One region of the Streptomyces sp. NBC_00078 genome, then DNA from elsewhere that is predicted to be linked to it. Evidence: riboswitches for the same ligand, from Rfam matches in the RefSeq annotation. Region 1 holds a riboswitch; each other region holds the start of a gene.
What was found. A riboswitch is a leader RNA that binds a small molecule or an ion and turns the genes downstream of it on or off. The one in region 1 is predicted to bind cobalamin.
Positions count from the first base shown of each region.

Region 2: another riboswitch for cobalamin. It lies ahead of OOK07_RS09375 (cobalamin biosynthesis protein); the one in region 1 lies ahead of OOK07_RS39290 (IS1182 family transposase).
Region 3: another riboswitch for cobalamin. It lies ahead of OOK07_RS33050 (CbtB domain-containing protein); the one in region 1 lies ahead of OOK07_RS39290 (IS1182 family transposase).
Region 4: another riboswitch for cobalamin. It lies ahead of OOK07_RS28910 (ribonucleoside-diphosphate reductase subunit alpha); the one in region 1 lies ahead of OOK07_RS39290 (IS1182 family transposase).

Region 1 covers NZ_JAPELX010000001.1:8,446,779-8,454,129, forward strand. Annotated here, with positions in the region: gene OOK07_RS39270 (LysR family transcriptional regulator) at 1-317, opposite strand, end outside; gene OOK07_RS39275 (esterase/lipase family protein) at 481-1,485, opposite strand; gene OOK07_RS39280 (purine-cytosine permease family protein) at 1,819-3,465, opposite strand; gene OOK07_RS39285 (GntR family transcriptional regulator) at 3,607-4,341, opposite strand; cobalamin riboswitch at 4,483-4,696, shown strand; gene OOK07_RS39290 (IS1182 family transposase) at 4,897-6,633, shown strand; gene OOK07_RS39295 (NAD-dependent epimerase/dehydratase family protein) at 6,757-7,351, opposite strand, start outside.
Region 2 covers NZ_JAPELX010000001.1:2,008,361-2,015,711, reverse strand. Annotated here, with positions in the region: gene cobN (cobaltochelatase subunit CobN) at 1-220, opposite strand, end outside; gene OOK07_RS09380 (cobyric acid synthase) at 217-1,803, opposite strand; gene OOK07_RS09375 (cobalamin biosynthesis protein) at 1,800-2,741, opposite strand; cobalamin riboswitch at 2,850-2,989, opposite strand; gene OOK07_RS09370 (hypothetical protein) at 3,117-3,344, opposite strand; gene OOK07_RS09365 (inorganic phosphate transporter) at 3,379-4,632, opposite strand; gene OOK07_RS09360 (lysozyme) at 4,785-5,534, opposite strand; gene OOK07_RS09355 (class II aldolase/adducin family protein) at 5,731-6,462, shown strand; gene OOK07_RS09350 (alpha/beta hydrolase family protein) at 6,584-7,351, shown strand, end outside.
Region 3 covers NZ_JAPELX010000001.1:7,062,537-7,069,887, forward strand. Annotated here, with positions in the region: gene OOK07_RS33035 (MFS transporter) at 1-995, shown strand, start outside; gene OOK07_RS33040 (hypothetical protein) at 1,284-2,006, shown strand; gene OOK07_RS33045 (sigma-70 family RNA polymerase sigma factor) at 2,220-2,828, shown strand; cobalamin riboswitch at 3,265-3,416, shown strand; gene OOK07_RS33050 (CbtB domain-containing protein) at 3,451-3,672, shown strand; gene OOK07_RS33055 (CbtA family protein) at 3,694-4,446, shown strand; gene katG (catalase/peroxidase HPI) at 4,684-6,876, opposite strand; gene OOK07_RS33065 (Fur family transcriptional regulator) at 6,902-7,339, opposite strand.
Region 4 covers NZ_JAPELX010000001.1:6,130,539-6,137,889, forward strand. Annotated here, with positions in the region: gene OOK07_RS28910 (ribonucleoside-diphosphate reductase subunit alpha) at 1-2,110, opposite strand, end outside; cobalamin riboswitch at 2,231-2,359, opposite strand; gene OOK07_RS28915 (GNAT family N-acetyltransferase) at 2,422-2,928, opposite strand; gene mctP (monocarboxylate uptake permease MctP) at 3,055-4,680, opposite strand; gene OOK07_RS28925 (DUF3311 domain-containing protein) at 4,677-4,940, opposite strand; gene OOK07_RS28930 (GntR family transcriptional regulator) at 5,167-5,931, opposite strand; gene OOK07_RS28935 (extracellular solute-binding protein) at 6,236-7,351, shown strand, end outside.

The DNA of each region.
Region 1 (7,351 bases):
AGTTGCCGCGCGCCAAAGCCCATCTGCGCCGAGACCACCAGCTCGCCCACCAACTCGTCGGCACCGGCCCGCGCGGTCGCCCTCGCCCGCCGCGACGCGCTCACCGCGACCTCCGCCTCCCGCAGGAACGCCCGGCCGACCACGGTGGGCACCAGCCCGGTCGGTGTCCGAGCGAACAGTTCCACGCCGAGTTCCCGCTCCAGGCCGCGGATCTGCTGGGACACCGACGGCTGAGCAACGCGCAGCAGCTCCGCCGCTGCCGTCACCGAGCCCGCCTCGGCAATGGCCAAGGCGTACTCGTACTGACGAAGGCTCATCGGTTCCCGTCCCCTCCCTGCGGTCCAACCCCGTACCGATCGTTGTAGGCAACCCGGTTACGCCGGCGGAGATTCCCGCGGACATGGCCGGAGCCGATCTGTTCCTGTCCGCTCCTGTCCGCGAACTGGCGGCGACCACCAGCAAAACCGGCACGAGGGCCGGTTAGAGCGGAACCGGCATGAGGGCGCAGCGCACCGGCTTGGCGTGCGCCGGGTCGAGGGCGTTGAGGACGAGCCGGTTCACGTTCGGGTCGTAGATGCCACCGGCGTGACCGGTGAGGTCCAGCGGACACACGTTCTGCAGCAGGATGTTGTGCACCGTCGCGCCGGATCCGGCCTTGAGGAACTGGTTGGTGTACGGGGTCACGACCAAGTCGGTGCGGGTGACGATGGTGGTGTACGTGACGCCGGGCTCGGTGTCACCGTTGGCGTACAGCCGCTGGAGCACCGGGGAACCGATGGTCTGCTCCTTGGCCGCGGGGCTGTCCAGGCCGAGCGGTTTGCCCACCTTCCCCGCCACGTCCAGTCCCGCGTCGAGCAGGTGGGCCAGGCCGGAAGCGTTGGTGCCGTGATTGCTGGGGTTGATGCCCACCAGGTGGTGCACCTTCGCGGCGCCGCTCTCGAAGCGCAGGTACCACTCGGGCATCACTCCGCCGCCCTGGCTGTGTCCGACCAGGTCGACCTTCGACGCACCCGTGGCGGCCAGCACCTTGTCGACGTAGGCGGCCAGTTGTTCGGCCGAGTCGGGGATGTGGCGGGTCGCCTTCATCAGGGCGTGCGGTGTGCTCTCGCCGTAGTTGAGGGCGAAGACGCAGTAGCCGGCGTTCTTCAGTACCGGGGCGAGGCCGCTCCAGCTGTCGAAGGCGTTTGCGAAGGTGCCGTGGACCAGTACCACCGGGTAGGGGTGGGCGGCGGACGGCTTGCACGTGAAGTCGTTGGCACCGGCGGGCGAGCGCTCGGGGTCCGGCACCGAGGCGAGCAGGGCCAGCCCTGTGCTGACCGCCCCCAGGTACCCGAACTGGTCTGCCTGGTCGGCGTGCAGGGTGGATGGGGTGTCTGCGGCAACGGGCCGCGGTCTGGGCGGTGCTGCCGCGGCGGCGGGGACGGCAGCGGCCAGACAGGCCGCCGCTGCCAGAACGGTTCCTGCGGCTTTGAGGATTCGGCGCATCACGGTGCGCACCTCCTGGTGACGGGTCGTCAGCGGGCTCGGAGCGGGCCCAGCTTGGACAGCCGTCACGCCGTGCTCACGCACGGCGCGCCACGTGCGCCCGTTCGGCGCACGCGCGGTCAGCCGGGCGAGCGGACGGCCCCGGCTACCGGAGGAGGGGTGAGAGGAACAGGCGTGATGCCGTGCTTTCGGAGGAGTTGCCCTGGGTTCTCGTCGCGGCCCGACGGCCCGAACCCCGACCAGGTGGTGCCGGACACGCACGCCCCCTCGGCGTTGGCGCGCGTATCTGCCCGAGGAGGGCGGGGTGGATGGGCGCCCCGCCCTCCCCGCCTGCTAGGCGGTGGCAGGCAGTACGTGGTCTCCGATTTTGTCTGTGCTCAGGCACAGTGAGCAGACCACCGCGTCATGGGTGGCGCACGCGGTCACGTCGGGCCGCTCGTATGCCTGCTGGCAGACGTGGCAGTCGTACGTCGTGGCGCTCGGGTTGCCCTCCGCGTCGAGCAGCGGTTCCGCGATGCCGTCGCCGGCGCGGCGGAGGTAGTACCTGCCCTTGGTGACTACGGCCATCAGCGGGGTGAGGACGAAGGCGATGACGGCCGCGGCGACCGGGGAGTACGGCTGCAGGCCGTCGCCGAGCGCGTGGAAGTACATGGCGATCGAGAGGCCGGAAGCAGCCACGAAGGCGACGACACCGACGGGGTTGACCGCGTGGAGCATGCCGCGGCGGAACTCGGGCTGGAGCGGGGAGAGCTTCAGCAGGTACTTGTTGACGCCGATGTCGGTGGCCACGGTGACGACCCAGGCGATCGCACAGTTCGAGTAGAAGCCGAGGATGCTGTTGAGGAAGCTGAACATGTCGGCTTCCATCAGAGCCAGCGCGAAGCCCAGGTTGACCAGCACGAAGACCATGCGTCCGGGATAGCGTCCGGTGACGCGGGTGAAGGAGTTGGTCCACGCCAGTGAACCGGAGTACGCGTTCGTCACGTTGATCTTGATCTGGCTGATCACCACGAGCGCCACGGCGAGCGGGACGACCATCCAGGACGGCATCATCGCGTCGAACGCGCCGCGGAACTGCTGGATCGGCTCGGGCGCCGCCGTCGGACCGACCTTGGCGAGGATGTAGACGGCGAGGAAGACACCGATGGCCTGCTTCAGTGCGCCGAGCACCACCCAGCCGGGGCCGGCCATGACCACCGCGGTCCACCAAGTGCGCTTGTTGGCCTCGGTCTTGGGCGGCATGAAGCGCAGGTAGTCGATCTGTTCGCCGATCTGCGCGATGAGGGAGAGACAGACGCCGGCGCCCAGCAGCACGGAGGCGGTGTTGACGCCGCCTTCGCCGTCGGTGCCCGTGTAGGCGAGGAAGTGCTGGACGGTGCCCGGGTCGGTGGAGATCAGGTAGACCAGCGGGGCGACCATGAGCAGCAGCCAGATCGGGGTCGTCCACACCTGGAGCTTGCTGAGCGCCTTCATGCCGTAGATCACCAGCGGGATCACCATCAGGGTGGAGATGGCGTAGCCCAGCCACAGCGGCAGTCCGAGGCCGAGCTTGAGGCCCTGGGCCATGATCGAGCCTTCGAGGGCGAAGAAGATGAAGGTGAAGCTGGCGAAGATGACGCTGGTGAGGACCGACCCGTAGTAGCCGAAGCCGGAGCCGCGGGTGATCAGGTCCAGGTCGATGTTGTAGCGGGCGCCGTAGTACGCGAGCGGGAAGCCGGTGATGAAGATGACGACCGCGGCGACGGCGATGGCCAGGAGCGCGTTGCCCGTGCCGTGTGCCAGGCCGATGCCTGCGCCTATGGAGAAGTCCGCCATGTAGGCGATCCCGCCGAGCGCGGTCGTCGCCACGACCATCGGGGTCCAGCGGCGGTAACTGCGGGGCGCGAAGCGGAGGGTGTAGTCCTCCAGGGTCTCCTTGGTGGCCTGGCTGGTGGGAGAGTCCGACGCTGTGGCTGTCTGTGGGGAGTGGGTTGCACTCATGATCGACCCTTCGGGGATGAGGTGATGCTCCGGTGGGGGCGGAGGTGTGGTGAGCGGTGGGGCCCGGGTTGGCGTCGTCGGCAGCCGGGGAGTCGAAGGCCCGGGGCCGAAGTCCCCGGATTTCTCAGGCGGTTGCCGTCCTCAGAAGCGGCCGGCGTGCAGGGTCATCTGCGTCATGGCCCGCTGGGCGTGCTCCGTCACACCGGCCATCGAGTCACCCATATGGGCGTGCAGGGCCCGCAGGCCCTCGTCGAGCCGCCCGTCACGGACGAGTTCCAGGATCTCGATGTGTTCGGTGATGGTCGTCTCCACTCGGTCCTGGGTGAGGAAGTCGTACCGCCGCACCCGGCGGATCCGTTCGCTGACCGCCACGAGGGCCTCGGCGAGCGCGGGATTGCCGGAGGCACGGGAGAGTGCGGCGTGGAATCTCTCGTCCTGGACGACGAAGCGCGGATCCGGCTCCGGGGGCTGCTTGTGCAGCGCGTACCAGTGCTCCAACTCGGCGCCGATGACTGCCGAATCGTGCCGGACGGCCGGATCCTCGATGGCACGCGCGATCCCACGCAGCTCGAGGGTGACCCGCAGCTCGTAGAAATCCTTCAGCTGGGCCAGGTTGGGGATCGTGACGAAGAAGCCGCCGTCGCCGCGCTCGATCAGCCCGTCGGCCAGCAGCCGCGCCAGCGCCTCGCGCACAGGCGTCCGCGAGACCCCGAACCGTGCGGCCAGCCGCAGCTCGACCAGCCGTTCACGCGCGCCGAAATCGCCGTCGAGCACGGCCGCGCGCAGCTTCGCGTAGACCGACTCGCGCAGCGACGGCGCGCCTGCCGCCGCCGGACCCGGCACCGTGCCCGGCCGCGTATACAGCTTCGAATCCATGGGGGGACACGCTAGAAACCGCTTGTTTCCCGAAGATCCATCGCGTTGTGAACGGCTTGTTTCCGAGATCTCACGCGCCTGGCCGCGGAGGTTCGGCCCGCGGCAGTGGATCACCGGCCGCGCGACTCGACCGTACGACGGTCTTGATCGCGGGTAGCCAGTCGAGCCACATCCGAGGCCGGGGAGCCCGGTGTGAATCCGGAGCTGACGCACAGCGGTGAGGGGGACGGGCGGGGCATGTGACGTCACTGGGAGGAGCCCGTGCCGACCGGAGGGCCGATGGGGGCGAGCACAGGGAAGGCACCCCGGCCGGACGAACCCGAGTCCGAAGACCTGCTGGCACCTCCGTGCCTGGTGCGGGCAGGACGTCCGCAGGCCGGGCTCCAGTACGAGCCCCGACAACCGAGGCACCCCGCGCCCCGGCGAGACGATCGGCCTGCTCGGCCCCAACCGCTCCGGGACTCTGCTGCGCAATTCGCTGCGGGGGTAAGGCCGGGTCGGCGATGATCGTTGGCGGGGTCGCCTTCCTGTCGTGCGGTCCTGGAGGCGGTACGGATGTCGATGCGGCCGGTGGGGTTGCCGGAGATCCCGGAACAGACGGTGGTGGTGGCCCGGGCGGCGTTTCCGAAGGGGAGCCTGGCGATACGGGCGCGGGATCGCCTCGCGGAGGTCTTCGTCGATGAGCCGTTCACGGAGGCGTTCGGGGTGCGCGGGGCGCCGGGACTGTCGCCGGGGGTGTTATCGCTGGTGATGGTGTTGCAGTTCGCGGAGGGCCTGACGGATCGGCAGGCCGCGGCGATGGCGGTGCGGGCGATCGACTGGAAGTACGCGCTCGGTGCGGAGCTGACGGACACCGGATTCGATGCGAGTGTGCTGTGCCGGTTCCGGGCCCGGCTCGCGGACAACGGTATGGAGCGGGTGGTCTTCGACCGGCTCCTTGAGCACTGCAAGGACGCCGGCCTGGTGGCGGCCGGAGGCAAGCAGCGCACCGATTCCACCCATGTGATCAGTGCGGTGCGGGACTTGAACCGTCTGGAGCTGGCCGGGGAGAGTGTGCGGGCGGCCCTGGAGGCCCTCGCGGTCGCGGCACCGGCCTGGCTGGCCGGACACATCAACGTCACTGAGTTCGCCGAGCGGTACGGGCCGCGGGTCGACGGCTGGCGCATGCCGCCCTCGCAGACGAAACGTGACCGTCTCGCCCAGGTCTTCGGGCAGGATGCCATCGCCTTGTGCCGGGCGGCCTGGGCCGATGACGCTCCGGCCTGGATTCGCGAGATCGAGGCCGTGGGCTTGTTGCGGCAGGTCCTCGTGCAGACCTACATCGTCCGGACCGATGCCCGGGGACGGCAGGTGATCAAGAAGCGGGACGCCGACGACGGCGTCCCGCCCGGCCAACTCCGCCTGGCCTCCCCCTACGACTCCGACGCACGCTGGGCGGCCAAGGGCGACGACCTGTTCTGGATGGGCTACAAGATCCATCTCACGGAGACCTGCACCACCCTCCCCGACGCCGACGCCGACGCCGACGCCGACGCCGACGTGGGCACAGGGGTGGGCACAGGGGTGATGCCGAATCTGATCACCGACGTGCACACCACCGACGCGACCGTGCCGGATGTGAAGGCGACCGCCCCGATCCAGCGCAAGCTCGCCGAGCACGGAGTGCAGCCCGGCGAGCACTACCTCGACTCCGGCTACCCGTCGGCCGACCTGATTACCAAGGCCCTGAAACAGGGCATCCGCATGGTCACCCCGGTCCTCCAGGACCACTCTGACCAGGCCAAGGCCGCCGAAGGCTTCGACAAGAACGCCTTCACCATCAACTGGAAGACCCGCCAGGTCCGCTGCCCCGCCGGCAGGACCAGCTCCCACTGGAACCCGGTCAAACAGCACGGCAAAGACGCGATCGTCATCACCTTCAGCGTCCTGACCTGCCGGGACTGCCCTCTCCAGAAGCAGTGCACCACCTCGAAGACCGGGCGCCGCATGCTCACCCTGCGTCCCGAGGAACTCCACGAGAACCTCGCCCGGGCCCGCGCCGAGCAGAAGACCGACACCTGGAAGAACAAGTACGCCCTGCGTGCCGGAGTCGAGGGCACCATCAACCAGGCCCTCGACATCACCGGCATCCGCCGGGCCCGCTACCGCGGCCTGCCGAAAGTCCGCCTCCAACACGCCTTCTCCGCCACCGCACTCAACGTGATCAGGCTCGACGCCCACTGGACCACAGGCCCCCTCAACCGCCCCCGCACCAGCAGACTCGAACGACTCAGCTACAGACTCTCCGCCTGAACGAATTGCGCAGCAGAGTCCTCCGGCAAGCCAAAACTCTCCTCGACCTTCGCGGAAGGCCGCGCCGCCGTGGAGCGGACCCCGGGCCGACGTCACCGACGGCCCGGGGTACCCGGTGATCCGCTACCCGCGCCGGGCCAACGAGCCGTGGCGGCCGGCGACGTCGCCGGATCCGATCGCGTCATCGGTCTCCCGCTTCTCCCACGAGTGGTCGGCGGGGGTGTAACCGAGATCGCGGCGCGCCGCGGAGATGTCGAACCAGTGGGCCCGCGTCAGCTCGGCCACCAGGAAGCGTGTCAGCAGCGGGCGTTGCCGTCGTCGGGCCGCCTTCGCGGTGGCTTCGAGGAGCACGGCAGCGGCTCGCGCGGCCGAAGCGGGGATTCCCCGCACCTCCACGGCGTGGCCGTCGTGCGCCAGTAGCCCCCGGACGGTGTCGGCGAGGGTGCAGGGCCGGCCCTGGGTGATGAAGTAACTCGCGCCTGCCAACGGGGAGTTCGCCGCCAGTTGTTCCACCGCCAGCACGTGTGCCTCGGCCGCGTCGGCCACGTGCACGGTGTCCACGAGTTGGGACCCCGCTCCCGGCAACAGCAGTTTCCCCTTACGGACCGCGGCGCGCAGACCAGGCAGCAGATGCGGATCGCCGTCACCCCAGATCAGGTGGGGCCGCAGGGACACGGTCGCCAGACCAGGGCGGTTGGCAGCCAGGACCAGCTGCTCC
Region 2 (7,351 bases), 6.4 Mb from region 1:
TCGGTACGCCGGACGCCCTGAGCGCGGCGAGCCCGTCCTCCCAGGCCCGCTTCCCGCCGAGCAGCCGTACGACGGCGATGTCCGCGCCGTCGAGCAGCCCGGGCAGTTCCTCCGCCACGTCCACGCGGGTCGGGTTGCCGATCCGGTAGTCGGCACCGGAGGCGGCCCGGGCCGCCAGCAGATCCGTGTCGGCGGTCGACAACAACAACACTGTGCTCATGCGGGCGCTCCCGGTGGAATGAAAGGCAGTCCTTGCGGCGCGCCCGACTCGATGAGCCGCCACAGCGCGTCCGTGTCCGCGTGCTGTTCGATCAGGTCGCCGAGCCGGTCGAGCTGCTCCTCGCGCAGCGCGGCGAACGAGGTGTCGGGGGCCGGCACGAAGCGGCGGCCCGCGGCGGCCGCCACCTCCCGCAGGAAGGCCCGCCGGAAGCCGTCCGACTCCAGCGAACCGTGCCAGTGCGTGCCCCAGGTCCGGCCGACCCGGCAGCCGTCCAGGCTGTGTCCCCCGTCGTCGGAGATGAAGGCTTCCCCGCCGGTGACCTCGGCGACCCCGTGATGGATCTCGTACCCCTCGACGGGCTCGCCGAGGGCTTGGCCAACCGGCCGCGTGAGGGTCTTCTCGCGGGCGAACCGCACCCGCACGGGCAGGACTCCGAGGCCCTCGACGTGTCCGCGCCGGCTCTCGACCTCGTCCTCGATGTGCTCGCCGAGGATCTGGTAGCCACCGCAGATGCCGAGGACGGGCCGCTGCTCCAGCGCCCTTCGCACCAGGACGTCCGCAAGGCCGCGCTCCCGCAGCCACTCCAGGGCCTTCACCGTGCCCCGGGTGCCCGGAACGATGACGAGGTCGGCGTCGGCCAGCTCCTCGGGCCGGTCCACGAACCGCACGAGGACACCCGGTTCGGCGGCCAGCGCGTCCACGTCGGTGAAGTTGGACATGAGGGGGACCGCGCAGACGGCGACGCGCAGCACGTCCTCACCGAGGGGCGGCGCGACGTTCGACTCGAGCGCCGTCCCGCGCAGGGCTGTGCTTGATTTGAAGGCGGGCCGCAGGCCGTCCTCCTCGTCGATGCCGAGACCGTGCCGGAAGGGCAGGACGCCGTAGGTGTGCCGCCCGGTGAGGCCGTGCAGCATGTCGAGCCCGGGCTCCAGCAGGCCGACGTCTCCCCGGAACTTGTTGACGAGGAACCCGGCGACGAGTTCCTGGTCCTCGGGCGAGAGAAGTGCGACGGTCCCGAAGAAGGAGGCGAAGACGCCGCCACGGTCGATGTCCCCGACCACGAGCACGGGAAGCCGCGCGTTCCGGGCGATCCCCATGTTCACGATGTCGGTACGCCGCAGGTTGATCTCGGCGGGAGAACCCGCCCCCTCACAGATCACGGCGTCATACGTGCCCCGCAACCCGGCGAGGCAGTCGAGGACGGTGCCGAGAAGCTGCTGCCGCCCCCCTTGCAGGCCGCTGCCGGGGGGCGACCCTCCGGGCTCCGCGAAGAACCCGCGCGCACTCAGCTCGCCGACCGGCTTGCCCATCAGCACGACCTGACTGCTCTGCTCGCCACCGGGCTTGAGCAGCACGGGATTCATGAGCGCGGTGGGTTCGATCCGGCAGGCCTGCGCCTGCATGGCCTGAGCCCGCCCGATTTCGGCGCCCTCCCGGGTGACGAACGAGTTGAGCGACATGTTCTGCGCCTTGAAGGGCGCGACCTTGACGCCTTGCCGCACGAGCCAACGACAGATCCCGGCGGTGACGACGCTCTTGCCGGCGTCGGAGGTGGTACCGGCGACGAGCAGACCACCGCTCATTTCCTGTGTCCCTTCACCATGAGGCGCGCGGCGACACTGACGCCGAGCGCGAGCAGTCCGACGCGGCGCGAGAGCCGTACGGCCCGCTCGATGTCGGGCACGCCGACGGCCCGGCCCACCCGGTTCAGGACCGGCCGGTGCTCGACCCGCCCCCCGTACGACAGGGTCCCGCCGAGCCGTACCCCGAGAGCCCCGGCGAACGAGGCCTCCACGGGACCGGCGTTGGGGCTCGGATGCCCGCCGGCGTCGGACCGCCAGGCCCGTACCGCGCCACGCGGGTCATCACCGGCGACCGTCGCCAGTACGGCGGTCAGCCTGGCTCCCGGCCAGCCCGCCACGTCGTCCAGCCGCGCGGAAGCCCACCCGTAGCGCCGGTACGTGGGCGACCTGTGCCCGACCATGGCGTCGAGGGTGTTGACGGCCCGGAACCCGAGCAGCCCCGGCACCCCGCCGACGGCCCCCCACACCAGGGCCCCCACCACCGCGTCGGAGGTGTTCTCCGCGACGGATTCGACGACGGCCCGCGCGATCCCGTCGGCGTCCAGAGCCTGCGGATCCCGCCCGCACAGATGCGGCAGCCGGGTCCTGGCACCCTCGACGTCACCCGACTCCAGTGCGCGCCCGATGCTCCGGGCCTCACGAGCGAGCGAAGTCCCCCCGACGACGGCCCAGGTGGCGGCGGCGGTCACCGCGACGGAGGCGGCGGGGGAGCGACGTACGGCGGAGACGGCGACCGCACCGATCCCGACGGCTCCACCGGCGCACACAAGGGCATGCAACGCGCCCCACCCGCGGTGGTCACGCCACAACACCCGTTCCACGGCACCGGCGGCCCGCCCGAACGCGGCGACCGGATGCCCACGGCGCGGATCGCCGAGCAGGAGGTCACCGAGAAGGCCGGCGGCGGCGCCGTACGCGAAGACGCGATCGGCACGCAAGGGGCTCAGCCGATCGCTGGGTCGGATAGGGCTCGGGCTCGGTCGGTGCCCCTCAAACGGCAGCCGCGCATGGCGATTTGTCCTCACTCAGGGTGTCCACGCCCTGGTTCGACGAGACCGACGGTGAGAGTTCCTGGCTCCCGGGACTACCTACCCCGGTGACAGTGGCGGGACCGCGCCGGACTTCCACCGGCTTCCTCTCGCGCCGTCGTACATGGCTCCGGCAGTCCACCACGGGCCCGGAAGAGCAGTCAACTTGCTGTTGACCTGGGACGGAGGAGTGTGCGCAGGCCCACATCCAAGAGGTCGCCGGGGTCACGCAAACGCGTGGTGCCGGGACGGATCACCGTCCCGGCACCCAAGGGGTCCCAGGCCTCAGGCCTTGGCCACCACCAGATAGATCCCGTACGCCACCGCCGCCGCGCATGCCGCGAAGCACACGTACGCGGCCGTGACCGCGGCCGCGGCCGAGTCGCCCTGCGTGGCGGCGCGTTCGCGGCGTGACAGGCCCATGATGCCGAGGGTGAACAGGGCCACGAGGCCCACGGTGACCGCGAGGCTGACGCCGAAGACAGAGCCCAGAGCTGCCCAGTCGATCTTCATGCTGCTTCTCTTCCTTCGTACCGGGTGCGCGGACTCAGACGGCCGCGGCCGGCGGGATCGCGGGGTCGGGGACGGCCGTGGCGGCCGTGGCCGGGGCGGGGATGGTGGCTGTCAGGTCCTCGGCCACCGTGCCCGCCGGGGGCGGGGCCACGGCGGCGATCGCCGTGGTCACCACACCGGCCGGTTCCTCGGTCTCGTTGACGTTCGTCGCGTCGACGACCTCGCGCCGGGAGAGCTTCCAGATGGCCGCGCTGGAGGCGATCAGGAAGACGGCGACGACGGCGGTGCCCCAGGCGCCGAGATCGGTGACCGACTCGGCCAGCGCGCCCACCAGGGCCGCGGCCGGCAAGGTCAGGCACCAGGCCACGAGCATCCGGGTCGCCGTCGACCAGCGGACCACGCCGCCCTTGCGGCCGAGGCCCGCACCCATCACCGAACCGGAGACGACGTGGGTGGTGGACAGGGAGAAGCCGAGGTGCGAGGAGGCCAGGATCGCGGTGGCCGCGCTGGTCTGGGCGGCGAAGCCCTGCTGCGGCTGGAGTTCGGTGAGGCCCTTGCCCATGGTGCGGATGATCCGCCAGCCGCCGAGGTAGGTGCCGAGCGCGATGGCGAGACCCGCGGAGAGGATGACCCAGGTGGGCGGGTCGGAGTCCGGGGCGACGGCGCCGCCGGCGACCAGGGCGAGGGTGATGATGCCCATCGTCTTCTGTGCGTCGTTGGTGCCGTGGGCCAGCGAGACCAGGCCCGCGGAGGCGATCTGCCCGGCCCGGTAGCCCTTCGCGGCGGCCTTGCCGTCGGCCTTCCTGCCCAGGGTGTACGACAGCCGGGTCGCGAGCATCGCTGCGAGGCCCGCCACGACCGGGGCGGCGAGCGCGGGGATGAGCACCTTGGTGACGAGCACGTCGCCGTGCACGGCGCCCGTACCCGCCGAGGCGACGGTGGCGCCGATCAGACCGCCCATCAGGGCGTGCGAGGAGCTGGAGGGGAGCCCGACCAGCCAGGTCAGCAGGTTCCAGAGGATCGCGCCGACCAGCGCCGCGAATATGACCTCGGGACGTATGCCGGTCTCGTCGACGAGACCTTTGGAGATCGTGTTGGCGACCTCCACCGAGAGGAAGGCGCCAACAAGGTTCAGCACGGCGGACATGGCCACCGCGACCTTGGGCTTGAGCGCGCCGGTCGAGATGGTGGTGGCCATCGCGTTGGCGGTGTCGTGGAAACCGTTCGTGAAATCAAACGCGAGTGCGGTTACGACCACAATCGCGAGGATCAGCGAGAAGTTTTCCATTTACCCAGGCAATCGTTCGAAGTCATCGGTCGGTTGACCGTAGGAAACCTGAGTGAACGGAAGATGAACTGGGGAGGTCTCTGGAGTGTCTGGATGAGGGGGTCGCCGTACCGCCCGCTTTCGGCGTCCCCCTGGCCCCTTCTGTCCCCTGGTCACTGGCTCCGGGCGAACCTCCTCAGCTGCGCCTGGGACCCGTTGAAGAGATTCTGGTCACCCGGCAGGCTGCCGCTGTTGTCGTACTGCCAGAAGGTCCAGAACGACCACCCGGCCGGCAGTGATCCCGCGTCCGCCGAGTCGTGGCGGGCGATCCACAGCGCGTGGTTCGAGGCGAAGGCGCGGCTGCGGCCGGTGCATGTGTTCCACCAGTGGGCGGTCGTGTAGATCACCGGGCGACGGCCGGTGAGCTGCTTCAGCTCGTCGCTGAACGACTTGATCCAGTCGACCATGCCCGCCTTGCTCAGGCCGTAGCACTTGTGCCTCGAGTCGTACGGGTTGTACTCGATGTCGAGCGCGGGCGGCAGAGTCCAGCCGTCCGCGCTCCACCTTCCGCCGTTGCGCACGAAGAACGCTGCCTGCGTCGCGCCCGGCGACCTGTCCGGCAGCGCGAAGTGGTACGCACCGCGGATGATCCCTGCGGTGCGGGCGCCGCCGTACTGCCGGCCGAAGTACGGGTTGCGGTAGTCGGTGGACTCGGTCGCCTTGACGTATACGAACCTGGCGCCTCCGGCCTTCGCGTCGGACCAGTTGACGTCCCTCTGGTGCGAAGAGACGTCGTGCCCCTTCGGCGGGCTCGCCGCCGAGGCCGGAAGCTCGGCGAGGACGGACGTCCCGATGGCGAGTGCGGCCGCACAGACCGCTGTGACGCGGGCGCGACGGCGGAACGGTTTGCGATCACGAGCCATGTTTCCCCCCGGAATGGCGACGTGCACGACAAAACAACCGGAGATTACTGGAAGATCGTTGAATGTTCGTCGATCTCCGGCCAAGCGCGAAGACAGGGGGATGTGTCCGCGTACGGGGACTTTCGGAGGTCCGGCTTCCGCCCTAAAGTGCCCCTGCCCGGCGGCGGGTTGGGGGTGCGCCTGACAGGATCGGCGTATGGGTGAGCGGCAGCGGGACCAGCGGGGCGAGCGGTATGCGCCAGAGGGTGCACGGGATGTGCCGGAGGGGCGGGGGAGGGGTGTGGGTGACGAGGAGGCGCACGCCTGGGACGCGCTCGTCGCGACCGCCCGCCGCACGGTCCTCGACGGTCTCGTCGTCGGCACGTCCGGCAACGTCTCGGTGCGCGTCGGGGACACCGTGCTGGTCACGCCGTCGGGCGTGCCCTACGACCGGCTCGCGCCCGCGGATGTGACCGGCGTCGACCTCGACGGCCGGCAGGTGCTCGGCACCCTGGCCCCGACCAGTGAGCTACCCATGCACCTCGCCGTCTACCGCACCACCGACGCCCGCGCCGTCGTTCACACGCACGCCGTGCACGCGACGGCCGTCTCGACACTCGTCCCCGAACTCCCGACGATCCACTACATGGCCGGCGCCCTCGGTGGGCCTGTCCGGGTTGCCCCCTATGCGGCATATGGCACCGACGAGTTGGCCGAGAACATGCTCCACGCCCTCGCCGACCGCGCCGGCTGCCTCCTCCAGAACCACGGCACGATCACCTACGGCACCACCCTGGACCAGGCCTACGACCGCACGGCCCAACTGGAGTGGATGTGCCGGCTGTGGCTGACGGCGTCGTCGGTACCGGGCATGTCACCGGCGCTGCTGTCCCGCGAACAGATGGCGGAGGCGGGCGAGAAGCTCCGGGGGTACGGGCAGCGGGGCTGAGCGCACCACGCCCGCAGCGGTGCCGGGCACCCTCGCCCCGAGAGTGCCGGTACCGCAATCGGCATCACCCCGTTCCGCCCTCCCGCTGGCCCGTGACCGGGTTGGCCAGGACACTGGACGGGTGCGCACCGTCAAAGCAACGGCCGCTGCCGTCACCGTAGCCCTGGCAGCCGGCGCGGCCTCCGTGGCCGCCGGCCGGTTCGCGAGCGACGCGGCACTCAAGACGCCCCCGGGCAGGCCGCTGCCCACCGAACCCCGGCTCACCGTGCACGCCACGGCCGCCGGCCAGATCGCGCTCACCCGCGACCTGGCCGCCCTGCGCCCCGGCACCTACGGCCTCTCCGGCGACGGCACCCACGCGGTCGTCGGCCCCGTCCTCGACACCGCCACGCACTCCGCCGACACCGTCGTCCGCCGCCTGGAGCGGGTCACGCACGGCGCCCTGGACCCCGGCGACAAGGTGTGGCTGACCCCGAACGTGCACATCGGCAACCCGAGCACCGCCCTCGGCCTCGACCACACCGACGTGGACATCCCCGGCGAACTCGGCTCCCTGCCCGCCTGGTTCGTGCCCGGCGTCCGGAACACCTGGGTGATCACGGTGCACGGCCTGGGAGCCACCAGGGAACACCCCATGAACGTGATGGAGTTCCTGCACCGGCAGCGCTTCCCGGTGCTTGACCTCGCCTACCGCGGCGACCGCGGCGCCCCCCGTTCCCCGGACGGTCTGAACCACCTCGGCGAGACGGAGTGGCGCGACGTGGACGCGGCGATCCGGTACGCCGTGAACCACGGCGCCAGGCACGTGGTGCTGCACGGCTGGTCCACCGGCGCCACCATGGCGCTGCGCGCCGCCGCGCACTCCGCGCTGCGGGAGAGCATCTCGGGG
Region 3 (7,351 bases), 1.4 Mb from region 1:
ACCGCACCCGGCGCTTCTGGGGGCTGGCGATCGCCGGATACGCGCTGACGGTGATCTCCGTACCCCTCCTGGGCGTTGTAGGAGCCCTGTGGGTGGCCTGCGCTCTGGTGATCGCCGAAAGGGTCGGCAAGGCGGTCCGCTCACCCGCGAAGGACACCCTGCTGTCGCATGCCACGGCCGCGACCGGGCGGGGGCGCGGCTTCGCCGTGCATGAGGCGATGGACCAGGTCGGCGCACTCATCGGCCCGCTCGTCGTGGCCGGCATGCTCGCCCTGACCGGCGGCGACTACGGACCGGCCCTCGGAGTGCTCGCCGCCCCGGGCGTCGCGGTACTGGCCCTGCTGGTCTGGCTGCGGGCGCGCGTGCCCGATCCGGAGGCGTACGAGCAGGAGACAGTGCCTCCCGCGAACGCACCCGCGCCGGACGGCCGCCTGCCGCGCGCGTTCTGGACGTACGCGACGTTCACCGCCGCCACCACCGCGGGCTTCACCACCTTCGGCCTGCTCTCCTACCACCTCGTCGAACGCCACCTGATGGCGACGGCATGGGTGCCGGTGCTGTACGCCGCCGCCATGGTCGTCGACGCCCTCTCCGCACTGGCGACCGGCTGGCTGTACGACCGGGTCGGGCCGCGGGTGCTGGTCGCCCTGCCGGTGCTGACCGGCGCCGTCCCGATGCTGGCGTTCACGAACACGGTGGCGGTGGCCGTGATCGGCTCCCTGGTGTGGGGCGCGGCCGTGGGCATCCAGGAGTCCACGCTGCGCGCCACGGTCGCCGACCTTGTGCCGGCGGGGCGGCGCGCGACCGCGTACGGGGTCTTCGCGGGAGTGGTCGGCGCGGCGAGTCTGGCGGGCGGCGCGGTGACCGGCGCCCTGTACGGCGCGTCGATCCCGGCCCTGATCGGGGTGGTCGTGACCGTACAGGTGCTGGCCCTTGTCCTGCTGGCGGTCACCGGGAGCGGACGGTCGCGTCAGCGCAGGGGCCGAACCGGGTAGATGACGAGGACACGGAGAACGGCGGACACCTCCGCGCCCTCGGGACACTGGCGTTGGGGCGGCTTCCTCTCCTTCACCCTGGAGTTCCGGCTCGGTGGCGGGGACGAGGTGCTCGCCGGCGTGGTGCGTCCCGGAGCCGTCTCGTGGCGGTGGTCGTCCCAACTGCCCGTCGAGGTCCCGGCCTTATCGCGTGACGTGAGTCACGGTCACTTCGGTGAGTCGGGGACCCGGTGTGCGCCCGTACCCCCTGATGACGATCAGACGCCGGGTGCAAAGATTGGGCGCGCTATGACTGTCGGAGGGTGGTGCCGCACGCTGCGGGCCGGTGTGTTCGCCGCCGCCTGCGTGCTGCTGGCCGCCCTCGGCCACGTGACGATGTCCGGCACTCCCGTCCCCTGGTGGACCATGGCCGCCGGCACCGCGGCAAGCGGCATGACCGGCTGGTTCCTGGCCGGCCGTGAGCGCGGACGGACGCTGATCGTCACCGTTGTGGTCGCCGCCCAGGCCGTGCTCCACGAGACGTTCTCCCTGGGCCAGACCCCGATGCCCGGGACAACACCGGACCCCGGTGCCGCACCGGTCGCCATGACCGCCATGACCGCCATGACCGCCATGACCGGCAGGGACACGGGCACCTCCGGTGGCGCATCCATGAGCGGCGTGACACACATGGCGACCGGCTCGGGCGGCATGGGGCACACGCACGCCATGGCCGACATGGGCGGCATGGGCGACGGCGCCTCGTTCGGCATGGTCGCCGTCCACCTCCTCGCGGCGGTCCTGTGCGGGCTGTGGCTCGCCCATGGAGAGCGCGCCGTCTTCGACATCCTGAGGGCCGCGGCAGCCCGGCTGGCCGCGCCGCTGAGGATGCTGCTGGCGCTACCCGTACCCGCCGGCCGCCCGCCTGCGCGCAGGCGCCGTATCGCCGCGCACCGGTCGTCGCCGGCCCGCTTCCTTCTCTGTTACTCCGTCACGTCCCGGGGACCGCCCCTGGGTGCCGCTGTCGTCTGAGACAGCCGGATCGACCGGGGCTCACCCCGCTTCTCGCCATGCCGCGCTCGCGCGTGGATCTCCCCAGGACCACCCGCCACTTCGTGCGGGCCGATGGGCGTGCGACGAGCCCCGGGCATTCGCCGTACCCACCGCGTACGGCCGCACCCAAGTGCCGGAGAGCCCCGCCCCATTGCGGGGCGTCGGCTCCGGATGACCCGAGAAGGACATCACGTGATCACTCCTGTCCTGCCTGCTCCCCGCCGGGCGGAGCGCGCGGCGGCGGACGCCTCCGCCACCGCCTGGGCACTGGCCGCCGGTAAGGGCGACCCCCACGCGGCCGAGCACTTCGTGCGCGCGCTGCACGGCGACGTACTGCGTTATGTCGCCTACCTGAGCGGCGATCCCCAGATCGCCGACGACCTGGCCCAGGACACGTTCCTGCGGGCCCTCGACAGCCTGCCGCGTTTCCAGGGGCAGGCCTCGGCCCGCACCTGGCTGCTGTCCATCGCCCGCCGTGCGGTGGCCGACAGCTTCCGCCGGGCCGCGGTCCGGCCCCGGTCGTCCGACCGGCACGACTGGCAGTCGGCGATGGAACGTTCCCAGCCCCGCGGACTGCCGGGCTTCGACGACGGCATCGCACTCCTCGACCTGCTGGAGACGCTGCCGGACGAGCGCCGCGAGGCGTTCGTGCTGACCCAGGTGGTGGGACTGTCCTACGACGAGGCGGCCGGTTTCATCGGCTGCCCCGTCGGCACCGTCCGCTCCAGGGTGGCCCGCGCCCGGGCCACCCTGGAGCGCCTGCTGCTGGAAGCCGAGAGCCAGGCCGCCAGGGCAGCTTGACGTGCTGGCCGGCGCCTGCCGGGGACGCCGGCCAGCACTCGAACGGAACTCATGGGTTGCATGCCTGCCCCCTGCCCGCATTCCCGTCTGCCCTCGGGCCTCAACTGGCAACGCCCGGACCAGAATTGGCGACTGTCTGGAACTCTGGCCTCGCTGGCGCGGGAGGCGAAGGCGGGCAAGCCGGACGGCGTGGCCGGCGCCTGAGCGATGGCGCACACCCGGCGGAAGGGGGACCGGGTTTACGCGGTGTGGCCGTGGGGCGAGCAGCCCAGCGGGACGGCCGGGCGCGGCAGGAGAGGCAAGGACCCGGACCACCGGCGCAGAGGACCGCCTCCCGGAATGGGCCGCGAGTTCTGTCGCCGGCGACCGACGACAGGCCCGATATCGGGGCCACTTGACGGGGGAGAGGGAGATCACTCCAGGTGGGGCGGTATTGGCCAGGTTCGCGGCACACGGTACCGTCGGTCTGATATCGACGACGGCAAGACGGAAGCCGGTGAGAGTCCGGCACGGTCGCGCCACTGTGTGCCGCCGCCCCGCAGGGGGTGGTGGCGAGTCAGACCCGTAGCCGTCGTCATGTGCACCACCGAGATGGGACGCGAGCTCCCGAGGAGGCCCTGCCATGGCGCAGCATGTCGCCCAGCCGACAGTCACCACCCCCGTCGTACCCGCCAAGCTGCCGCTGAAGGACATAGCCCCCTGGGCCGTCTTCGTCGGCGTCCTGATGCTGGTCCTGCTCTACTTCGTCGGCGCCGAACAGGGCGCCACCTCCGTGTTCAGCGGCACGGACGTCCATGAGTGGGTACACGATGCCCGCCACCTGCTCGGCTTCCCCTGCCACTGATTTGAGGGACGCCGCACACCCATGAACTCCACAACGGTAAGAAACCTCCTGGTGCGGGGCATGCTCGCCGGCCTGGCCGCCGGCGTGCTCGCCCTCGTTGCCGCCTATCTGCTCGGTGAACCGTATGTAGACAAGGCGATCGGCTTCGAGGAGGCGCACTCCCACGAGCACGAGATGGAAGTCGTCTCCCGCTCCCTGCAGTCGACCGCCGGTCTCGCCACCGGCGTTCTGGTCTACGGGGTCGCGTTCGGCGGCATCGCCGCGCTCGCCTACTGCTTCGCCCTCGGCCGCGTCGGCCGCTTCTCGCCGCGGGCGACCGCGCTGCTGCTGTCCGGCTGCGCGCTGCTGACGGTGTACGTGACGCCGTTCCTGAAGTACCCGGCCAATCCGCCGTCGGTCGGCAGCGCCGACACCATCGGCAAGCGCACCACCCTGTACTTCCTGATGATGCTGCTCAGCGTGCTCCTCGCGATCGCAGCCACCATCCTCGGCAAGCGACTCCAGCCGAACCTGGGCACCTGGTGGGCGACGGTGGTCGCGGTTGCCGCGTTCGCCGTCGTGATCGGCCTGGCGTACGAGTTCCTGCCCGTCGTCAACGAGGTGCCGAAGGACTTCCCGGCCACCGTGCTGTGGCGCTTCCGGCTCGCCGCCCTGGCCATCCAGGCCACCCTCTGGGGCAGCTTCGGACTCGTCTTCGGCGAGCTGGCCGAGCGGTTGCTGAACCCGAAGCCCGTGTCGGCGGCCGCGAAGGCGACGGTCACCGCTCCCAGCTGACCATGAATCGAACAGGTGAGAGGGCCCGCGGAACCATCCGTGGGCCCTCTCATCGCCTTGGGCGGCCGTGAGGCGATCACCCTGACCGTGGCGGAGTACGAGCAACTCATCGCCGGCCGCCCTGTGCTCACTGATCGGAAGCGGCGGCCCTCAGCGGGTAAACGACGTCGTGGTCGGACAGGTTGGACGGTCAGACGGGTCGTACCGTCAGACTCAGACTCAGACTCAGACTCAGACTCAGACGAGGTCGAACCGGTCCGCGTTCGAGACCTTGACCCACGCGTCGACGAAGTCCTTCACGAACTTCTCCTTCGCGTCGTCGGCCGCGTAGACCTCGGCGACCGCGCGCAGCTCGGAGTTCGAGCCGAAGACGAGGTCGGCGCGGGTGCCGGTCCACTTGACCTCGCCGGTCACGTCGTCGCGGCCCTCGAAGGTGTTCTGGTCCTCGGAGGTGGACTTCCACGTCGTGCCCAGGTCGAGCAGGTTGACGAAGAAGTCGTTCGTCAGCTTGCCCGGGGTGTCGGTGAAGACGCCGTACGAGGTCTGCTGGTGGTTGGCGCCCAGGACGCGCAGGCCGCCGACGAGGACGGTCAGCTCGGGGGCGCTCAGGCCGAGCAGGTTCGCCCGGTCGAGCAGCAGGTACTCGGCCGGCAGGCGGTTGCCCTTGCCCAGGTAGTTGCGGAAGCCGTCCGCGGTGGGCTCCAGCGCCTCGAAGGACTCGGCGTCGGTGTGCTCCTCCGTGGCGTCCACGCGACCCGGGGTGAAGGGCACCTCGATGTCGTGACCGGCGTCCTTGGCGGCCTTCTCCACGGCGGCGGCGCCACCGAGGACGATCAGGTCGGCCAGGGAGACCTTCTTGGCGCCGGAGTTGAACTCCGACTGGACGCCCTCCAGGACACGCAGCACCTGCGCCAGCTCGTCCGGCTGGTTCACCTCCCAGCCGGCCTGCGGCTGCAGACGGATACGGGCGCCGTTGGCACCGCCGCGCTTGTCGCTGTTGCGGAACGTCGAGGCCGACGCCCACGCGGTGGTGACCAGCTGCGAGACGGTCAGACCCGAGTCGAGCAGCTTGGCCTTGAGGGACGCGACGTCACCGGCGTCGATGACCGCACCCTCGGCCTGCGGCAGCGGGTCCTGCCAGATCAGGGTCTCCGCCGGGACCTCCGGGCCGAGGTACAGCGACTTCGGGCCCATGTCACGGTGGGTCAGCTTGAACCAGGCGCGGGCGAAGGCGTCCGCGAACTCCGCGGGGTTCTCGTAGAAGCGGCGCGAGATGGGGCCGTAGATCGGGTCGAAGCGCAGCGACAGGTCGGTGGTGAGCATCGTCGGAAGCTTCTTCTTCGACGCGTCGTGCGCGTCGGGGATGATCGCCTCGGCGTCCTTCGCCACCCACTGGTTGGCCCCGGCGGGGCTCTGCGTGAGCTCGTACTCGTACTCGAAGAGGTTCTTGAAGAAGCCGTTGCCCCACTGGGTCGGGGTGGCGGTCCAGGTGACCTCCAGGCCGGACGTGATCGCGTCGCCGCCCTTGCCGGTGCCGTACGTGCTCGCCCAGCCCAGGCCCTGGGCCTCGATCGGGGCGGCCTCGGGGTCGGCGCCGACCAGGCTCGCGTCGCCGGCGCCGTGGGTCTTGCCGAAGGTGTGACCACCGGCGATGAGGGCGACGGTCTCCTCGTCGTCCATCGCCATCCGGCGGAAGGTCTCGCGGATGTCGCGGGCCGCGGCGATCGGGTCCGGGTTGCCGTTCGGGCCCTCGGGGTTGACGTAGATGAGGCCCATCTGGACCGCGCCGAGCGGGCTCTCCAGCTCACGGTCGCCGGTGTAGCGCTGGTCGTCGAGCCAGACCTTCTCGGGACCCCAGTACACGTCCTCCTCGGACTCCCATACGTCCGCGCGGCCGCCGCCGAAGCCGAAGGTGTCGAAGCCCATCGACTCCAGGGCGACGTTGCCGGCGAGGATCATGAGGTCGGCCCAGGACAGGCTCTTGCCGTACTTCTTCTTGACCGGCCACAGCAGACGGCGGGCCTTGTCGAGGTTGCCGTTGTCCGGCCAGCTGTTCAGGGGGGCGAAGCGCTGCTGGCCGGCGCCGGCGCCGCCGCGGCCGTCGCTGATGCGGTAGGTGCCCGCGCTGTGCCAGGCCATACGGATCATGAAGGGGCCGTAGTGACCGAAGTCGGCCGGCCACCAGTCCTTGGAGTCCGTCAGCACCTCGGTGATGTCCTGTTTGACCGCTGCCAGGTCGAGGCTCTGGAACGCCGTGGCGTAGTCGAAGTCCTCACCGAGCGGGTTGGCCACGGCCGGGTTCTTGGCAAGGATCTTCAGGTTGAGCTTCTCCGGCCACCACTGGCGGTTGCCGCCGCCCTGGGTGGGGTGAAGGGCACGGTCGTGCGCCACCGGGCACTTCGCTTCGGCGGCGTCGTTCTTCTCGGACATGGGAATCCTTCCGGGGGGTGGGTGCTCAGGCCGTGCGAGCGGTGGAACAGTCGGGGCACAGGCCCCAGTAGATGACCTCGGCCTCGTCGATCGCGAAGCCACGGTCGTCTGACGCGGTGAGACAGGGGGCGTGACCGACCGCGCAGTCGACGTCGAAGACGGCACCGCACGACCGGCACACGAGGTGGTGGTGGTTGTCGCCGACCCTTCCCTCGAAGCGTGCCGGGCTGCCGGGCGGCTCGATGCGGCGTACGAGGCCTGCCGTGGTCAGCGCGTGGAGCGCCTCGTACACGGCTTGAAGGGATATGTGGCCCACCCGGTCGCGTACGCCCGAGGCGATCGCCTCGACACCGAGGTGGTCACCCCGGCGGACGGTTTCGAGCAGTGCGACGCGGGCGGCCGTCACCCGCAGGCCGACACCGCGCAGCTCGTCGGCGGTGGTCGGGGTCCGGGGCGAAGTCATGCGCCCAACCTA
Region 4 (7,351 bases), 2.3 Mb from region 1:
CGCGCTGCGGGAGCTCCCACGCCGTGCGGTACAGCGCCCGCACCTCGTCCGGGATCCAGGCGAAGTCCTGTACCGAGCCGTTGGCGTCGCGCAGGGCCTCGCGGGTGCGGGCGTCCCAGACGCCGAGTTCCTTCAGGTCGTTCACCAGGTACGAGTTCACCTGCAGGAACTCGCCCGACAGCGTCTCGCGCTTGAAGAGGTTCGACACCTGCGGCTCGATGCACTCGTACACGCCCGCGATCGAGGCGATGGTCGCGGTGGGGGCGATCGCGAGGAGGAGGGAGTTGCGCAGGCCGACCTTCGCGATGCGCTCGCGCAGGGCGGCCCAGCGCTCCGGCCAGGCGTGCTCAGTGTCGTAGTGGTCGGGGTGCAGGACCCCCCTGGCCGTACGGGTCTTCTCCCAGGCCGGCAGCGGGCCGTTGCGCTCGGCGAGGTCGGCGGAGGCCTCGTACGCGGCGAGCATGATGCGCTCGGCGATGCGAGTGGAGAGCCGGCGGGCCTCGGGCGAGTCGAAGGGCAGGCGCAGCTTGAAGAAGACGTCCTGGAGGCCCATGGCGCCGAGGCCGACGGGGCGCCAGCGCGCGTTCGACCGGCCGGCCTGCTCGGTGGGGTAGAAGTTGATGTCGACGACGCGGTCGAGGAAGGTGACGGCCGTGCGGACGGTCTCGTCGAGCCGTTCCCAGTCGATGTCCTGACCGGCCACGAACGCCGCCAGGTTCACCGAACCCAGGTTGCACACCGCCGTCTCGCCGTCCTCGGTGACCTCCAGGATCTCCGTGCAGAGGTTGGAGGAGTGGACGACGTGGCCCGGCTCGGCCGTCTGGTTGGCGGTGCGGTTGGAGGCGTCCTTGAAGGTCATCCAGCCGTTGCCGGTCTGGGCCAGGGTGCGCATCATGCGGCCGTAGAGTTCGCGGGCCGGGATGGTCCTGCGGGCGAGGCCCGCCGCCTCCGCCCTGCGGTACGCGGCGTCGAACTCCGCACCCCACAGGTCGACCAGCTCGGGCACGTCGGCGGGGGAGAACAGGCTCCACGGCTCGTCGGCGTTCACCCGGCGCATGAACTCGTCGGGGATCCAGTGCGCGAGGTTCAGGTTGTGCGTACGGCGGGCGTCCTCACCGGTGTTGTCGCGCAGCTCCAGGAACTCCTCGATGTCGGAGTGCCAGGTCTCCAGGTAGACGGCGGCCGCACCCTTGCGCCGGCCGCCCTGGTTCACGGCGGCGACCGAGGCGTCGAGGGTCTTCAGGAACGGGACGATGCCGTTGGAGTGCCCGTTGGTGCCGCGGATCAGTGAACCCCGGCTGCGGACACGGGAGTAGGCGAGTCCGATTCCGCCGGCGTGCTTGGAGAGGCGGGCGACCTGGTGGTAGCGGTCGTAGATGGAGTCCAGCTCGTCGAGCGGGGAGTCCAGGAGGTAGCAGGACGACATCTGGGGGTGCCGGGTGCCGGAGTTGAAGAGCGTGGGGGAGGAGGGCAGGTAGTCGAGGCGGCTCATCAGGCCGTAGAGCGCGGCGACTTCGTCCAGCGGGCGGGCGCCCGTTTCCGAAGGGGGCGCGGTGTCGTCGGCGAGACCGGCGGCGACGCGCAGCATGAAGTGCTGGGGTGTCTCGATCACCCGGCGGGTGATCGGGTGCCGGAGCAGGTAGCGGCTGTGGAGGGTGCGCAGGCCGAAGTAGCCGAAGCGGTCGTCCGCCCGGGGGTCGACGAGTGCGTCGAGGCGCGTGGCGTGGACGCGGACGAACTCCGCGGTGCGGTCGGCGACGAGCCCTTCCCGGTGGCCCACGGCGACCGACTCGGTGAAGGAGGTGACGCCCTGTGAGGCGGCCTCCGCGGCGATGCTGATGGTGAGCAGACGTGCGGCCAGCCGCGAGTACACGGGGTCCTCCGAGATGAGACCGGCGGCCGCCTCCGTGGCCAGCTCGCGCAGCTCCGTCTCGTCCGCCTGCGCCGAGCGGCCGCGCAGCGCGGCGGCGGCGACCCGGCCGGGGTCGGCTCCGGGGAGGCCGGCGGTCAGCTCGGTCAGGGTCCGCAGCAGTGCGGTTCCCGGGCCGTCCGTTGTCGCCGCTGTCGCGGACGGTGTCGCTGAAGCCGGTTCGGCTGGCGCGATGGTCACGTGGGGCTCTCCCTCGCTCGGCACGGGGCCTTGCGGAGGGCAGGGGGATCACGAGCGCGCACGGCGTCGCGTCCACCGGCCCATTCCACGAGGCCCGGACGTCTGGGCACCCGGACGGTTCGGCCGGGCGCACTGTCGGCAGGTCCTCGGACTGACGCCCATACGTGTGCGAACACGCATGGGTACACCGTTGCGGGACAGTTCCGGATTCGCACCGGATTCCCCTGCGACGACAGCGAGCATGAGCATACATCTTGTGCCGGGCAGGAAAAGCGACCCCATATGTTGTGTCGTAGCGACTTCGGAGCGTGTCAGAGCGTCAACTCATAGGTGTGCAGGGTGAGGTCGGGGTGGTCCGGAAGGGGATTCCAGTCCCGCTCCGGGGCGCGGACGAAGCCCAGGCGCCGGTAGATGCGGTGGGCGGTGTGCATCAGCTGCTGGGTCGACAGGACGATGCCCGTGCAGTCCTCCGCGGCCCGCGCCCGCTCGATGCACGCCCGCACGAGAGCCTCGCCGGTCCCGCGTCCCCGCGCCCCCTGCGCGACCGCGAGCATCCGTATCTCCGCCTCCCCCGGCCGGGCCACGTCGGCCATGGGTCCGCCGGACGGGACGTAGGTGACTCCGCCGAGCAGCTTCCCGTCCGCCATGGCGACCAGTACGTCGGCCGAGGCCGCCCGCTTGGCCACGTTCCGCAGTTCGCCGAGGTATCGGTCGCTCTCGCCGAACGTCAGTAGGCCGTCCTGGAGGTAGGCCTGGGCGGTGATCTCGCCGAGAGTCTCGTACTCGCCGGGGTCCGCCTGCCGGATCACGATGTCCATGGGTCGAGTGTGGCGGACGGGTACGACAACGGGCCGCCGGATTTCTCCGACGGCCCGTCCGGTCCCCGTAGTTCCTACCGGCAGTGGTCCCGGTGGTTCCCAGCCAGTCCCTCGTGGATGTGGCCCCTAGTGGGACGTCCCCGCGGTCGCCGGCGGCAGCTCCACCTGAACGCCGGCGTCGCCCGCGTCCGCCGTGTAGTCCTCCGGCCTGGTCTCGTCGATGCCCTCAGGGGCCTTCACGGCCTTGAGGACGAAGGTCAGGACCACCGTCACCACCACGTTCAGGACGAACGCCGTCAGGCCGATGTAGCCGATCTCCCCGATGCCGGGGATCTCCTTGGCCGAGCCTCCGAAGTGCTTCTGCGTGGGGGAGGCGACGCCGTATGCGGCGAGGGTGCCGTAGACCATGCCGACCGCCCAGCCCGCGAGCAGCGCCCAGCGGTGGAACCAGCGGGTGAACAGACCGCCGACCAGCGCCGGGAAGGTCTGCAGGATCCAGATGCCGCCCAGGAGCTGGAAGTTGATCGCGACCGTCTTGTCCATGGTGAGGACGAAGACGAGCGCGCCCACCTTCACCAGCAGCGAGACCAGCTTGGAGACCTTGGTCTCCTGCGCCGGCGTCGCGTCCGGCCTGATGAAGTCCTTGTAGATGTTGCGGGTGAACAGGTTCGCGGCCGCGATCGACATGATGGCCGCCGGGACGAGGGCACCGATGCCGATCGCCGCGAAGGCCACGCCCGCGAACCAGTCGGGGAACATGTTCTCGAACAGCTGCGGGATGGCCAGCTGCCCGTTGGTGACCTTGACCCCCGCCGCGATCGCCATGAAGCCCAGCAGGGCGAGGAGGCCCAGCATCAGGGAGTACAGCGGCAGAATCGTGGTGTTGCGGCGGATCACGTTGCGGCTCTTCGAGGACAGCGTCGCCGTGATCGAGTGCGGGTACATGAAGAGCGCGAGCGCGGAGCCCAACGCCAGTGTGGCGTACGTCCACTGGCCCGGCTCGGCCGGCGCCAGCGCACCGCGCGGCTTGCCCGTCGCCGGGTTGGTCTGCGTGAACGCGTGACCCGCCTTCGCGAAGATGTCGTCGAAGCCGCCCAGCTTGATCGGGATGTAGATGATGGCCACCGCGATGACGAGGTAGATCAGCCCGTCCTTCACGAACGCGATCAGCGCGGGGGCCCGCAGACCCGAGGAGTACGTGTAGGCCGCCAGCACGCCGAACGCGATCAGCAGCGGCAGGTCCTTCACGAACCAGTTGGTGTTCTCGCCGCCGCCCACTCCCATCACGTCAAGGACGGCCTGGATGCCGACCAGCTGGAGCGCGATGTACGGCATGGTGGCCAGGATGCCGGTGACGGCGACCGCCAGCGACAGCCCCTTCGAGCCGAAGCGGCCGCGTACGAAGTCCGAGGTCGTCACGTATCCGTGCCGGTGCGAGACCGACCACAGGCGGGGCAGGAACGTGAAGATCAGCGGGTAGACGAGGATGGTGTACGGCACCGCGAAGAAGCCGGCCGCGCCCGCCGCGTAGATCGCCGCCGGGACCGCCACGAAGGTGTAGGCGGTGTACAGGTCGCCGCCGAGCAGGAACCAGGTGACCCAGGTGCCGAACGACCGTCCGCCCAGGCCCCATTCGTCCAGGCTCTCGTTCTCGGCCTTGCGCCAGCGGGCGGCCAGGAAGCCCATGGCCGTGACGGCCAGGAAGAAGAAGATGAAGACGCCGAGTGCGACGCCGTTCACGCCGTCGTTCATTCCGGCGCACCGCCCTTCTGCGAGGCGCGGGCGCGCTGGTCACGCTGCCACAGCTTGTACGCGGTCATGGTCAGCGCCGTGGAGATGAGCACCCACAGCATCTGGTACCAGTAGAAGAACGGGATCCCGATGAACGCCGGGTCCGTCTTGGCGTAGGAGCCGACCCACAGCATCGCCACGAACGGTGCGATCAGGCACAGGGCGATGACCACACGGACCGGTGTCACCACCGGTGGTCTCACTTCGGGCACTTCGGACATGTTGCGGCTCCGTCCCCTCACGATCACCTGTGATCACCTGTGTAATGCGCAGGCAATCTAGGTCACCGTGTCACGGGAACGGAAGGCCTCGTCCGCATATCGGTATGTCGATTCGGTGAAGGCCCGGCATCGGCGTCAGCGGCGGCGTGCCGGCAGCAGCGGAAGCCCTGTCGCGGGTCTCCTTGCTGACGGCACATCCGCATTGGCTCGAACTGGTTCAGGGCGCTCAGTCGACAGGCCTCTTCAGTCGTGCCACGAACTTGTAGCGGTCCCCCCGGTACACCGACCGCACCCACTCCACCGGCTGGCTCCCCCGGTCCAGTGAGTGCCGGGAGAGCATCAGCATGGGCAGGCCCACGTCGGTGCCGAGCAGGCCCGCCTCGCGCGGGGTGGCCAGTGAGGTCTCGATGGTCTCCTCGGCCTCGGCGAGATGGACGTCGTAGACCTCGGCGAGTGCGGTGTAGAGGGACGTGTACTTGACCAGTGACCTGCGCAGGGCCGGGAAGCGCTTGGCGCTCAGGTGCGTGGTCTCGATGGCCATCGGTTCGGAGTTGGCCATCCGGAGGCGTTCGATCCGCAGTACCCGGCCGCCGGCCGTGATGTCGAGCAGCTCGGCGAGGCGGTCGTCGGCGGTGATGTAGCCGATGTCCAGCAGCTGCGAGGTGGGTTCGAGTCCCTGGGCGCGCATGTCCTCGGTGTACGAGGTGAGTTGTAGCGCCTGCGACACCTTCGGCTTGGCCACGAACGTGCCCTTGCCCTGGATCCGCTCCAGGCGGCCCTCGACCACCAGCTCCTGGAGGGCCTGGCGCACCGTCGTGCGGGAGGTGTCGAACTCGGCGGCCAGTGTGCGCTCGGGCGGTACCGGCGTGCCGGGCGACTGCGTCTCCGTCATGTCGAGCAGGTGCTTCTTCAGGCGGTAGTACTTGGGGACGCGCGCGGTACGGACACTCGCCCCGCCCTCGTTCTCCGCACTGCTGACATCGGTGGTCATGCTCTGCCTTCCCGGCTCCGGATGCGGCTCACGTCGTGATCCCTTCTGTATACCGTCGCCGCCTCTTCTGGTCTAGTCCACAACGCCAAGTGGTCTAGCGGAAGAGGCTACTCCGGCCTCATGTTTTCGCTGGCTTCTTACTTAAAGGTTCCTGCATATATAGGTCGCATAACAGCTGGTCAGAGCCGTTTCCTTCACTCTTGACAGGCGTTTTGGTCTGGTCCAAGCTCCCGGTACTGGTCTACACCATTGGTCCAGGTCCCGGCCCATGGGCGGGGGGTGTGGCATCCCTGAGGAGGGTGGCGTGAAGCGCAAGCTGACAGTCGCGATCGGCATCGCGGGCATGATGGTCTCCATCGCCGCGTGCGGCGGCAATGACGACAACGGCTCTTCCCACAGCGGCGCGGACGCCAAGGAACTGACCGTCTGGCTCACCGTCGACGCCCAGAACAACTGGCCCGACCTGGTGAAGGCCGCCGACGCCGCGGTCAAGAAGGCGCATCCCGGCATCAAGATCAACCACGAGTACTACGGCTGGCCGGACAAGAACACCAAGCTCGACGCCGTCCTCGCCACCGACAAGGCGCCGGACGTGGTCGAGATGGGCAACACCGAGATGCTCGGCTACATGGTCAAGGGCGCCTTCGCCCCCGTCGACGCCGCGAAGTTCACCAACTCCGCCGCCTGGCTCGACGGCCTCAAGGCCTCGGTGACGTACGGCGGCAAGACCTACGGCGTCCCGTACTACGCGGGTGGCCGCGTCGCCAACTGGCGCAAGGACGTGTTCGCCGCGGCCGGCGTCAAGACCCCGCCGAAGACGTACGCCGAACTCACCGCCGCCCTCGACAAGGTGCAGAAGAAGGAGGGCGACAAGTTCTCCGCCTGGTACCAGCCCACCCGGGACTGGTACGCGGCCATGTCCTTCGTCTACGACGCCGGCGGCTCCATCGCCAAGGAGTCGGGCGGCCAGTGGAAGGCGACCCTCTCCTCGCCGGAGTCCGTCAAGGGCCTCACCGCGTTCAAGAACGTCGTCGACAAGTACATGCACGGCGACAAGACCAAGGACGAGTCCGACCGTTACATCGTCTACGGCCAGGGCAAGTCCGGCATGATCTTCGGCGCAGCGTGGGAGGGCGCGACCTCCGCCGACCCGAAGAACGACAAGACCGGCAAGCTCAAGAACAACCTCGAGAACTTCGTCATGCCGGGTCCGTCCGGCAAGAACATGCCCGTCTTCCTGGGCGGCTCCGACCTCGCCATCCCGGTGAAGTCCAAGGCGCAGGCCGTCGCCGCCGAGTGGATCAACGCCTTCACCGGCCCCTCCGGCCAGAAGGGCCTGATCGCCAAGGGCAACCTGCCCAACAACAAGACCGACCTCGCGACCCTGAAGAGCGACCCCGCGACGGCGGTCCCGGCCACC